3 linked regions of the Pseudorhizobium banfieldiae genome follow. The protein of the gene in region 3 interacts with the protein of the main gene of each other region in a pairwise test. Links are inferred from orthologs where the notes say so. Each region holds a gene or a part of one and is shown on either strand. Other genes may lie near its edges.

The links.
Region 1: the proteins of NT26_RS15145 (region 3) and sfsA interact in binary tests that used the Escherichia coli proteins (3 or more experiments, as listed by UniProt). The link is inferred for Pseudorhizobium banfieldiae from one-to-one orthologs.
Region 2: the proteins of NT26_RS15145 (region 3) and NT26_RS13765 interact in binary tests that used the Escherichia coli proteins (3 or more experiments, as listed by UniProt). The link is inferred for Pseudorhizobium banfieldiae from one-to-one orthologs.

Annotation. Positions count from the first base shown.
Region 1 is NZ_FO082820.1:1,960,875-1,963,887, reverse strand. What follows is about bases 61-2,919. They hold sfsA (DNA/RNA nuclease SfsA), read right to left. Parts: upstream 1,921-2,919; coding sequence 1,201-1,920; downstream 61-1,200. Other genes in these bases: NT26_RS09690 (PHA/PHB synthase family protein), read right to left, coding at 1,930-2,919; map (type I methionyl aminopeptidase), read right to left, coding at 339-1,175; radC (RadC family protein), read right to left, coding at 61-335. Outside these bases: more of radC, read right to left, coding at 1-60; more of NT26_RS09690, read right to left, coding at 2,920-3,013. UniProt on the Escherichia coli protein: Binds to DNA non-specifically. Could be a regulatory factor involved in maltose metabolism.
Region 2 is NZ_FO082820.1:2,795,576-2,798,708, forward strand. The notes cover bases 3-2,981. They hold NT26_RS13765 (sulfate/molybdate ABC transporter ATP-binding protein), read right to left. Parts: upstream 2,014-2,981; coding sequence 991-2,013; downstream 3-990. Other genes in these bases: NT26_RS13760 (NAD-dependent succinate-semialdehyde dehydrogenase), read left to right, coding at 3-927; cysW (sulfate ABC transporter permease subunit CysW), read right to left, coding at 2,010-2,906; cysT (sulfate ABC transporter permease subunit CysT), read right to left, coding at 2,909-2,981. In the rest of the region: more of NT26_RS13760, read left to right, coding at 1-2; more of cysT, read right to left, coding at 2,982-3,133. UniProt on the Escherichia coli protein: Part of the ABC transporter complex CysAWTP involved in sulfate/thiosulfate import. Responsible for energy coupling to the transport system.
Region 3 is NZ_FO082820.1:3,083,131-3,086,283, reverse strand. What follows is about bases 107-3,105. They hold NT26_RS15145 (glutamate-5-semialdehyde dehydrogenase), read right to left. Parts: upstream 2,250-3,105; coding sequence 963-2,249; downstream 107-962. Other genes in these bases: proB (glutamate 5-kinase), read right to left, coding at 2,242-3,105; NT26_RS15150 (nicotinate-nucleotide adenylyltransferase), read right to left, coding at 336-920; rsfS (ribosome silencing factor), read right to left, coding at 107-170. Also shown: more of rsfS, read right to left, coding at 1-106; more of proB, read right to left, coding at 3,106-3,153. UniProt on the Escherichia coli protein: Catalyzes the NADPH-dependent reduction of L-glutamate 5-phosphate into L-glutamate 5-semialdehyde and phosphate. The product spontaneously undergoes cyclization to form 1-pyrroline-5-carboxylate.

The sequences.
Region 1 (3,013 bases), 1.1 Mb from region 3 along the record:
GCAGCCGGTGCCCCGAACACTCCGGCGAGATTGCCGAAACGTTCAATCAGCGCCTTGGCGATCGGCTTCGTGTCACGCCGCGGGATGAGGCGGAAAAGCAGGAGCTCCAGGATCTCGTAGTCGGCGAGGGCGGCGTCGCCGTGTTCGCGGTATCGGGCACGAAGACGATCGCGATGGCCGTGGTAGTGTGCCTGCTTTTCGTCCCGCGGCAGCAGGTCGCTCTTCTTCAGGGAAGCCGACTTCGGCGCCTGCTCGGCAAAGAAACCGCGCTCGTCCGCCTCCTCGTCCATGGCAGGCGCATTGCCGTCATGTGGAGGGGCGGGGCGGTTCGTCATGCGCTACCTCTTGAGCGGTGGCAAACCCGGCCGGTCGAGGCCGGCCGGAGAGAGGGTGAAGATTTCGCAGCCCGTCGCGGTCACGCCGACGGCATGCTCGTACTGCGCCGACAGCGAGCGATCACGCGTCACGGCGGTCCAGCCATCCGACAGGACCTTCACATGCGGCTTCCCGAGATTGATCATCGGCTCGATGGTGAAGATCATGCCCTCCCGCAGTTCCGGGCCCTCGTCGGCACGACCGTAATGCAGGATGTTCGGCGTATCGTGGAACAGCCGTCCGACACCGTGGCCGCAGAAATCGCGCACCACCGAACATCGCTCGGCTTCCGCATAGGTCTGGATCGCCTGGCCGATTGCTCCTGTGCGCGCGCCCGGACGAACCGCCTCAATACCCCGCATCAGGCATTCATAGGTGACTTCCAGAAGCCGTTCGGCGGCACGCTTGATCTGCCCGACAGGGTACATGCGGCTGGAATCACCGTGCCAGCCATCGAGAACGTAGGTGACGTCGATGTTGACGATGTCGCCTTCCTTCAGCGGCTTGTCGTCCGGCATGCCGTGACAGACAACGTGATTGATGGAGGTGCAGACGGAATACTTGTAGCCGCGATAGTTCAATGTTGCGGGCAGGGCGCCATGGTCCATGCCGAATTCGAAGACGAAGCGATCGATGGTACTGGTGGTGACGCCCGGTTTCACGATGGCAGCCAGCTCGTCCAGGCAGCGCGCCGTCAGGAGACCGGCCTTGCGCATGCCGGCGAAGTCGTCTGCGCTGTAGAGCCGGATCGCGCCCGTGTTCTTGAGGGGGGCGTCGACCGCATCTATGTAGTTCACCATCCGGATGCTCTCACAATTTCTACGTTCATAATGCAGGCAGGCCAGCTTCGTCCATGGCGATCAGGTCCGTGGCGACGATTTCCTGTGGCGTCACCCGGCATCGCAGCACGTATGCCTCCACGCCGCGGGCTGCTGCACGCCAGAACGCTGCCGCATAGCGCGGATCGAGATCGCTGCAAAGCCTCAGACGATCACAATCCTGCCGCTGAACGACGTAGAGCATCACCGCCCGGTGACCTGCCTCGGCCATGTCGCCAAGTTCCTCCAGATGCCTTGCGCCGCGGGTCGTCACAGTGTCGGGAAACTCCGCAAGGCCCAGTGCCCGCATGAAGTGGACGTTCTTCACCTCGACATAGCAATCGGGACGACCGGAGCCGCTGAGAAGAAAATCGATGCGCGATCTTGTTCCATAGCGTTGCTCGCGGCGAAGGCTTCCATAGCCGCCGAGATCAGGCACCAGGCCCGCTACGAGTGCTTCTTCAGCGATCCGGTTGGCGAAGGCGGCATTGATGCCGACAAGGGTTCCGTCGGCCTCCACCATCTCCAGCATGTGCCGGTACTTGCGCGTCGGGCTGTCGTGCAGTGACATCCAGATTGGTGAACCGGGGGTGGTCAGGCCACGCATGGAGCCTGTGTTCGGGCAGAAACCGGTGACTGGCGTGCCGTCGTCGAGCAGCGCGTCGAACAGGAAACGCTTGTAGCGCTGCACGAGGGTCGCGCGAACCAGTGGCGGATCAAAGATCATCGATCGGCGTCAGACGCGCTCCAGCACATAGGTCCCGGGCGCATCAGCGATGGCGTTGAGCGCAGAACCCCCAGGAGTGCGAGCATCGACGCGCTCCTTGCTGCGCTTTTCGATCCACGCGTGCCAGTGCGGCCACCAGGAGCCTTTGGTCTCCCTGGCCTTGGCGACCCAGTCTTCGAACTGGCCGTGCGGCTTGCCGTTCGTCCAGTACTGGTACTTCTGCTTGTCCGGAGGATTGACCACGCCTGCGATATGCCCGGACCCGCTAAGGACATATTCGACCGGCCCGCCAAACAAGGCAGAGCCCTTGAAGACGGACCGCGGCGGCGCGATGTGATCTTCCTTCGTGGCGAGGTTGTAGACGGGGACCTTGACGTCCTTCAACGACAGAACCCTTCCTCCAAGCTTCATCTCACCCTTGCTGAGCGTGTTGTCGAGATAGCAGTTGCGCAGATAATAGGCGTGGTTGGCGGCCGCCATCCGGGTGGAATCGGCGTTCCAGTAGAGCAGATCGAAGGGCAGGGGCTCCTTTCCCATCAGGTAGTTGCTGACGACATAGGGCCAGATCAGTTCCGAAGCGCGCAGCATGTTGAAGGCGTTCGCCATACGCGATCCCTCGAGATAGCCCGATTTGCTCATCTGCTTCTCGATCGCTGCCAGTTGTTCCTCGTCGACGAAGACCTTGAGGTCACCCGCAAGGGTGAAATCCACCTGCGTGGTCAGGAAGGTGGCAGAGGCGATCCGGCGGTCCTTCTTCTGCGCATGGAGTGCGAGAGTCGCCGCCAGCAGCGTGCCGCCGACGCAATAGCCGATGGCGTTGACCTGCCGCTCGCCGGTCGCCTTTTCGACGGTCTCTAGCGCGAACTCCACGCCCTCCTCGATATAGGCCTCCCAGTCCTTCTGCGCATGCCGCTCGTCCGGGTTGACCCAGGAGATGACGAAGACGGTATGACCCTGGTCGACGCACCACTTGATGAAGCTCTTCTGCGGCGTCAGGTCGAGGATGTAGAACTTGTTGATCCAGGGCGGGACGATCAGCAACGGCCGCTTGAGAACCGTTTCGGTCGAAGGGTCGTACTGGATCACCTCGCAG
Region 2 (3,133 bases), 290 kb from region 3 along the record:
TGCTCCATCATCGTCAAGGCGCCCGAGGAAACTCCCGCCTCTCCGGCGGAACTGATCCGCGTCTTCGTTGACGCCGGTGTGCCGGCGGGCGTCGTGAACCTGGTCTATGGCATTCCGTCCGAAATCTCTGAGTACCTGATCCCGCATCCGGTCATCCGCAAGATTTCCTTCACCGGTTCCACTCCGGTGGGTAAGCACCTGGCAGCCCTGGCCGGCAAGCACATGAAGCGCGCCACGATGGAACTCGGCGGCCATGCCCCGGCGATCATCTTCGACGATGCCGATCTGGAAAAGGCAATTGAGGTGACCGCGGCCGCGAAGTACCGCAATGCAGGCCAGGTCTGCGTCGCACCCACCCGCTTCCTGGTGCAGGACGGTATCGCCGATCGCTTCCTCGAAGGTTTCGTGAAGGCGTCCCAGGCGATCAAGGTGGGCAACGGGCTGCAAGAAGGCGTGACCATGGGGCCGCTTGCGAACGAGCGCCGCATCCCCGCGATGGAGGAGATGATTCACGACGCCATTTCCCACGGAGCGGAGTTGAAGAGCGGCGGCAAGCGCATCGGCAACAAGGGACATTTCTTCGAGCCGACCGTGCTCGCAGACGTGCCGACTTCGGCCAAGATGATGAACGACGAGCCGTTCGGTCCGCTCGCCATCATCAACCGCTTCTCGTCGGTTGAGGACGCGCTCGAGGAAGCGAACCGCCTGCCCTTCGGGCTCGCCTCCTACGCCTTCACGGGTTCCGTGAAGACGGCGCACGCGCTGAGCCGCAACATGGAGGCCGGTATGCTGACCATCAACCACAACGGACTGTCGATCCCGGAAGTGCCCTTCGGCGGCATCAAGGATTCCGGATACGGCACGGAAGGCGGCTCCGAAGCAGTCGAGGCCTACCTGGAGACCCGTTTCGTCACCCAGATGAACTGAGGCGTCCTCGCGCTATGTAAAAAAGCCGGCGGATCGATCCGCCGGCCTTTTTACGTATCTCGCCTACTCGGCAGCAAACACCTGTGCCCGCCGCAGCGTCACGAAACCCTGCTCGCCCGCTCGGATCGCCAGTTCCGGCTCCACGTCGAACTCCATATGTTCACCGTCCACCGTGATCGCCATGACGCGACGTCCGCCGGGCCGATCGAGGACACGCGTGATGGTCGCAGCGATACCGGGCCCCGTAGGTGACCAATCGAGATCACCGGGACGCGCATAGACCTCTGCCGCGCCATCTTCCACGCCACGAGCAGGCACCGAAGCGCCTCCCGAATAGGCGACGCCGCCGCGCACCTCCGCCGAAAACCGGTTGGCGTCACCGAGGAAGCGGGTCACAAAGGCAGACTTCGGATCGCGGCAAACGGTCTCCGGTGTTCCCTCCTGCACGATCGTCCCCTCGTTCAGGATCACCACCCGGTCCGCAAGGTCGAGCGCCTCTTCCTGATCGTGGGTCACGAAGAGCGTGGTAATCCCGAGTTCGTCGTGGATCTCTCGCAGCCAGCGCCGCAGATCGCGGCGAACGGCGGCATCGAGTGCGCCGAAGGGTTCATCGAGCAGCAGCACTTTCGGATCAACGGCAAGGGCCCGGGCCAGGGCGACACGCTGACGCTGCCCGCCGGAAATCTGTGCCGGGAACCGTTCCCCCAGACCCTCCAGCCGCACGAGCCGCAACAGATCCTCGACGCGCTGGGCGATCACCGCCTTCTCGCGCTTGACCTTCGAGACCTTCATCCCGAAGGCGATGTTCTCCGCCACGGTCATGTGCGGGAAGAGCGCATAGTGCTGGAAGACGAAACCGACGCCGCGCTCGCGCACCGGAATGTCCGTCGCGTCCTGCTCCCCGAAATAGATGTGCCCGCCATCGGCGTATTCGAGCCCGGCGACCATGCGCAGGATCGTCGTCTTGCCGGAACCCGAGGGTCCGAGCAGGGCGACCAGTTCACCGCTCTCAATGTCCAGCGAGACGTCCCGGACGGCGCGGAAGGTATCAAAAGTTTTGACGACGTGCTCGAGGCGGATCTTCATGGCTTTGGCTCCACGGCAGGCACAACCGGCGCAGACAAGGCGGGACGACGAACACGTCCCGCACCCTGCCGCTCCAGCGCGACCTTGGCGATGATGGTGAATACGGCGATGACCGCCAGTATGGAGGCCGAGGCGAAGGCGCCGGCCGCCTGGTAGTCATGGTAGAGCAGCTCGATGTGCAGCGGCAGGGTGTTCGTCTGGCCGCGGATATTTCCGGACACGACGGACACGGCGCCGAACTCACCCATCACGCGGGCATTGCAGAGCACCACCCCGTAGAGCAGGGCCCACTTGATGTTCGGAAGCGTGACGGAAAAGAAGGTTCGCCAGCCCGATGCCCCGAGCGAGGTCGCAGCTTCCTCGAGGTCCCGCCCCTGCGCCTGCATCAGCGGGATAAGTTCACGCGCCACGAAGGGTGCGGTGACGAACATGGAGGCAAGCACGATGCCAGGCAGCGCGAACAGCACCTTCACATCGTAGGCGTCGAACAGTGGCCCGAGATAACCCTGCAAACCGTAGACGAAAAGATAGGCGACACCGGCGACGATCGGCGAAATCGAGAATGGGATTTCGATCACCACCAGCAGGAAACGGCGACCAGGGAAATCGAACTTGGTGATCGCCCAGGCTGCGGCCACCCCGAAGATCGTATTGATCGGGACGGCGATCAACGCGGTTACCACCGTCAGGAAAATGGCGTGGCGTGTGTCGGGATGAACGAGGGTCGAGGCATAGACGCGCCAGCCTTCCGAGAAGGCCTCGAACCCGATGACGATGAGCGGGGCCAGGATCAGTAGCGCGCCGATGATCAGTACGAGTGCGATCAGGGACCGGCGGAATAGTGGCTGGTCGCCGACGCGCGGCGGCTTGCGGCCGGGATGGGCGGCAGACATCTTCAGTTCCTCACGGTGTAGCGCAAGGCCCGCGCCTGCAGCAGGTTGGTAATCGCCAGCATTGCAAAGGCCGTGAAGAGCAGGACGGAGGCGATGGCGGCGGCGGCCTGGTAGTCGTATTCCTCCAGGCGGATGAAGACGAGAAGAGCCGTGATCTCCGTCGACATGGGCTGGTTGCCGGCGATGAAGATGATGGCACCGAACTCGCCCAGCGAGCGCGCGAAGGA
Region 3 (3,153 bases):
GACCGCCCGGTGACTACGACCATGTAGTCTCCCAGTGCTGATTTTCCGGCGATGTCGATGGTGACGATGTCTTCGGCTTTGGAGTCCTCAAGGCTTGCGAGGACCAGTTCGAGAGCGCGGGCCGCGGCATCGGCGCCACGTTCCGGTCTCTGCGGGAGGATGCCAGGCATCTTTCCCTTGGTGTGCACTGTTGTCAGGGTTCTTCCTTTCTTCCAAATAACAGCTACAGCACTGTCAGCGAATCCGGACTCTCCGGCCGCTACCTAAAGGTGGCATCGAAGGGGCCATCTTTCAAGCAAGACGTGAGAAACGTGATGAAGGGCTGGTGCGGGAGACTAAGTGCCCGCCAACCTCAAGCTCGTCGAACTGAGGCCGGAGCGGGGGCCATGGATGAAAGTCCATGCAGGAGCGGTTTTCCGCCACAGAATGCCAGCATCGTCCTCGTCAACACGCGCGTAGTCGAAGGTCCGCGTCATTCGTGACGAGAGGAAGGAAAGGGTGGAGCCGGGACGATCGATGACGGCGATCGGAAAGGTTTGGACGATAGAGCGCCACTTCTGCCACCGGTGGAACGTCCGGAGGCTGTCTGCGCCCATGATCCAGATGAAATGGATGCCGGGCCTGTGCCTCCTGACATGGGCGAGCGTGTGGGCAGTATAAGGGCTCCCGAGGGCCTGCTCGAAGGCAGTAATCTTGATCCGCGGATCCTGCGCCAGCTTTTCGGAAAGGGTGATACGATCGGCAAGCGGCGCCAGTTCGGTTCGGCTTTTCAGCGGGTTCCCCGGCGTCACCATCCACCAGAGCTGGTCAAGGCCGAGGCGGCGAAGTGCAATCTCCGCCACCAGCAGATGGCCCTCGTGGGGAGGGTTGAAGGAGCCGCCGAAGAGGCCGACGGCCATGCCGCGCTCCACATGCGGCATTGACAGATAGCGAGGGGCGACGGAGGCGCTCTCCACAGGCGGCTAGGGCCGGATTTGGCCGGTGCCGTGCACCAGGTATTTGAACGAGGTCAATTGTTCGACGCCAACCGGTCCGCGCGCGTGCATCTTTCCGGTCGCGATCCCGATCTCGCCGCCCATTCCGAACTCGCCGCCATCAGCAAACTGGGTCGAGGCATTGTGCAGCAGGATCGCCGAGTCGATCTCGTTGAAGAACCGCTCTACGACCCTCGGATCCTCGGCAATCACTGCTTCGGTATGGTTGGAGGAATAGGTGTTGATATGCGCAATGGCGCCCGAAATGCCGTCGACAATGGCGACGGAGATGACTGCGTCAAGATATTCCGTCCGCCAGTCGTCCTCTGTTGCCGGCTTCAATCCGGGAAATACCTTCAGGACCGCAGCCGAAGCGCGGATCTCACAACCGGCCGCAGTCAGCGCCTCCAACAGAGGCATAAGATGGGTGCCGATTGCGGCACTATCGATCAGCAGTGTTTCGGCGGCCCCGCAGATGCCCGTCCGACGCATCTTCGCATTGACCACGATGCGCTTCGCCATCTCGAGGTCGGCTGAGGCGTCGACATAGACGTGGCAGAGGCCTTCGAGATGTGCGAACACTGGCACCCTGGCCTCGTTCTGCACGCGTGCCACAAGGCTCTTGCCGCCGCGCGGCACGATGACGTCGATTGAACCGTTGAGACCGGTCAGCATGGCGCCGACTGCAGCGCGGTCACCCGTCGGTACGATCTGGATTGCATGCTCTGGCAGCCCGGCTAAACGCAGGCCCTCAACGAGGCAGCGGTGAATGGCGCGCGAGGAGTTGAGGGAATCCGAGCCGCCGCGAAGGATGACTGCGTTGCCGGCCTTCAGGCACAACGCGCCGGCATCCGCCGTCACGTTCGGGCGGCTCTCATAGATCACACCAATCACGCCAAGCGGCGTCCGTACCCTTTCGATCCGGAGACCGTTCGGGCGCTCCCAGGCGGCGATCGTCTCCCCGACGGGATCACGCAGCTCTGCGATCTCCCGCAATCCCTGCGCCATGGCGGCAATGGATTTCTCGGAAAGCGTCAGGCGATCGACGAAGGATGCCTGGAGACCCTTGCCTTCGACTGCGCGCAAGTCCTCTGCATTGGCGGCCAGAATTGCATTCTTCGAAGCGAGCAGCGCATCCGCCATCGCATTCAGCGCCCGGTTCTTGGTCTCGCTGGATGCCAGCGCAAGCTGCCTGGCAGCCGCCTTTGCATGGCGGCCGATTTCATCCATGAGGGCTGTCACGTCGTCGGTCTTCGTGGTGACGAGGTCAAGCATGGGCAGGGTCCTTAACATCACTTTGGTGCTCCCCCAGGCTGCCGCACAGGGTCACCACGAGATCATCGCGGTGAACCATGGCAGCGCGTCCCGGATAACCGAGGATGGCTTCGATCTCGCCAGACTTGCGACCGGCAATCTGTCGGGCTTCGTCGGCATCGTAGCTGGCGAGCCCGCGGGCGACCTCGCGTCCATCGGTTCCTATCACCGCCACCGTGTCTCCGCGGTGAAAATTCCCCGCGACCGAGACCACACCGGCAGGAAGCAGGCTCTTTCCGCCACCAAGAGCGGCCTGCGCACCGGCGTCGACCACGAGTTTTCCCGCCGGCTGCAACTGGCCGGCGATCCACGTTTTGCGTGCGGCCACGGGGCTGCCCGAGGGCGCAAACCAGGAGGAGCGAGCGCCCTTGTCGATAGCGCCGAGGGGATGCTTGTCCTTTCCGGACGCAATGATCATTGCGCAACCGGCGCTCGTGGCGATCTTGCCGGCATCGATCTTGGTGCGCATGCCGCCCCGGGACAGTTCCGAAGCCGCGCCCCCCGCCATTGCCTCTATCTCCGGCGTGATTGCGAGGATTGAATCCAGGAAGCGCGCTTCGGGATCGAGATGTGGCGGTGCTGTGTACAAGCCGTCTATATCCGAAAGAAGCACAAGCAGATCGGCGCTGGTCATGGTCGCGACGCGGGCGGCGAGACGGTCGTTGTCGCCGTAGCGGATTTCGGACGTCGCGACAGTGTCGTTCTCGTTGATGATCGGAACGGCGCCGATCTTGAGCAACTGGTTGATTGTTGCGCGGGCGTTTAGGTAGCGGCGCCGCTCTTCCGTGTCGCCCAGGGTCAGGAGGATCTGCCCGGCTATCAGGTCATCGCGGGAAAGGCTTTCGGACCAGGCCCGTGCGAGCGC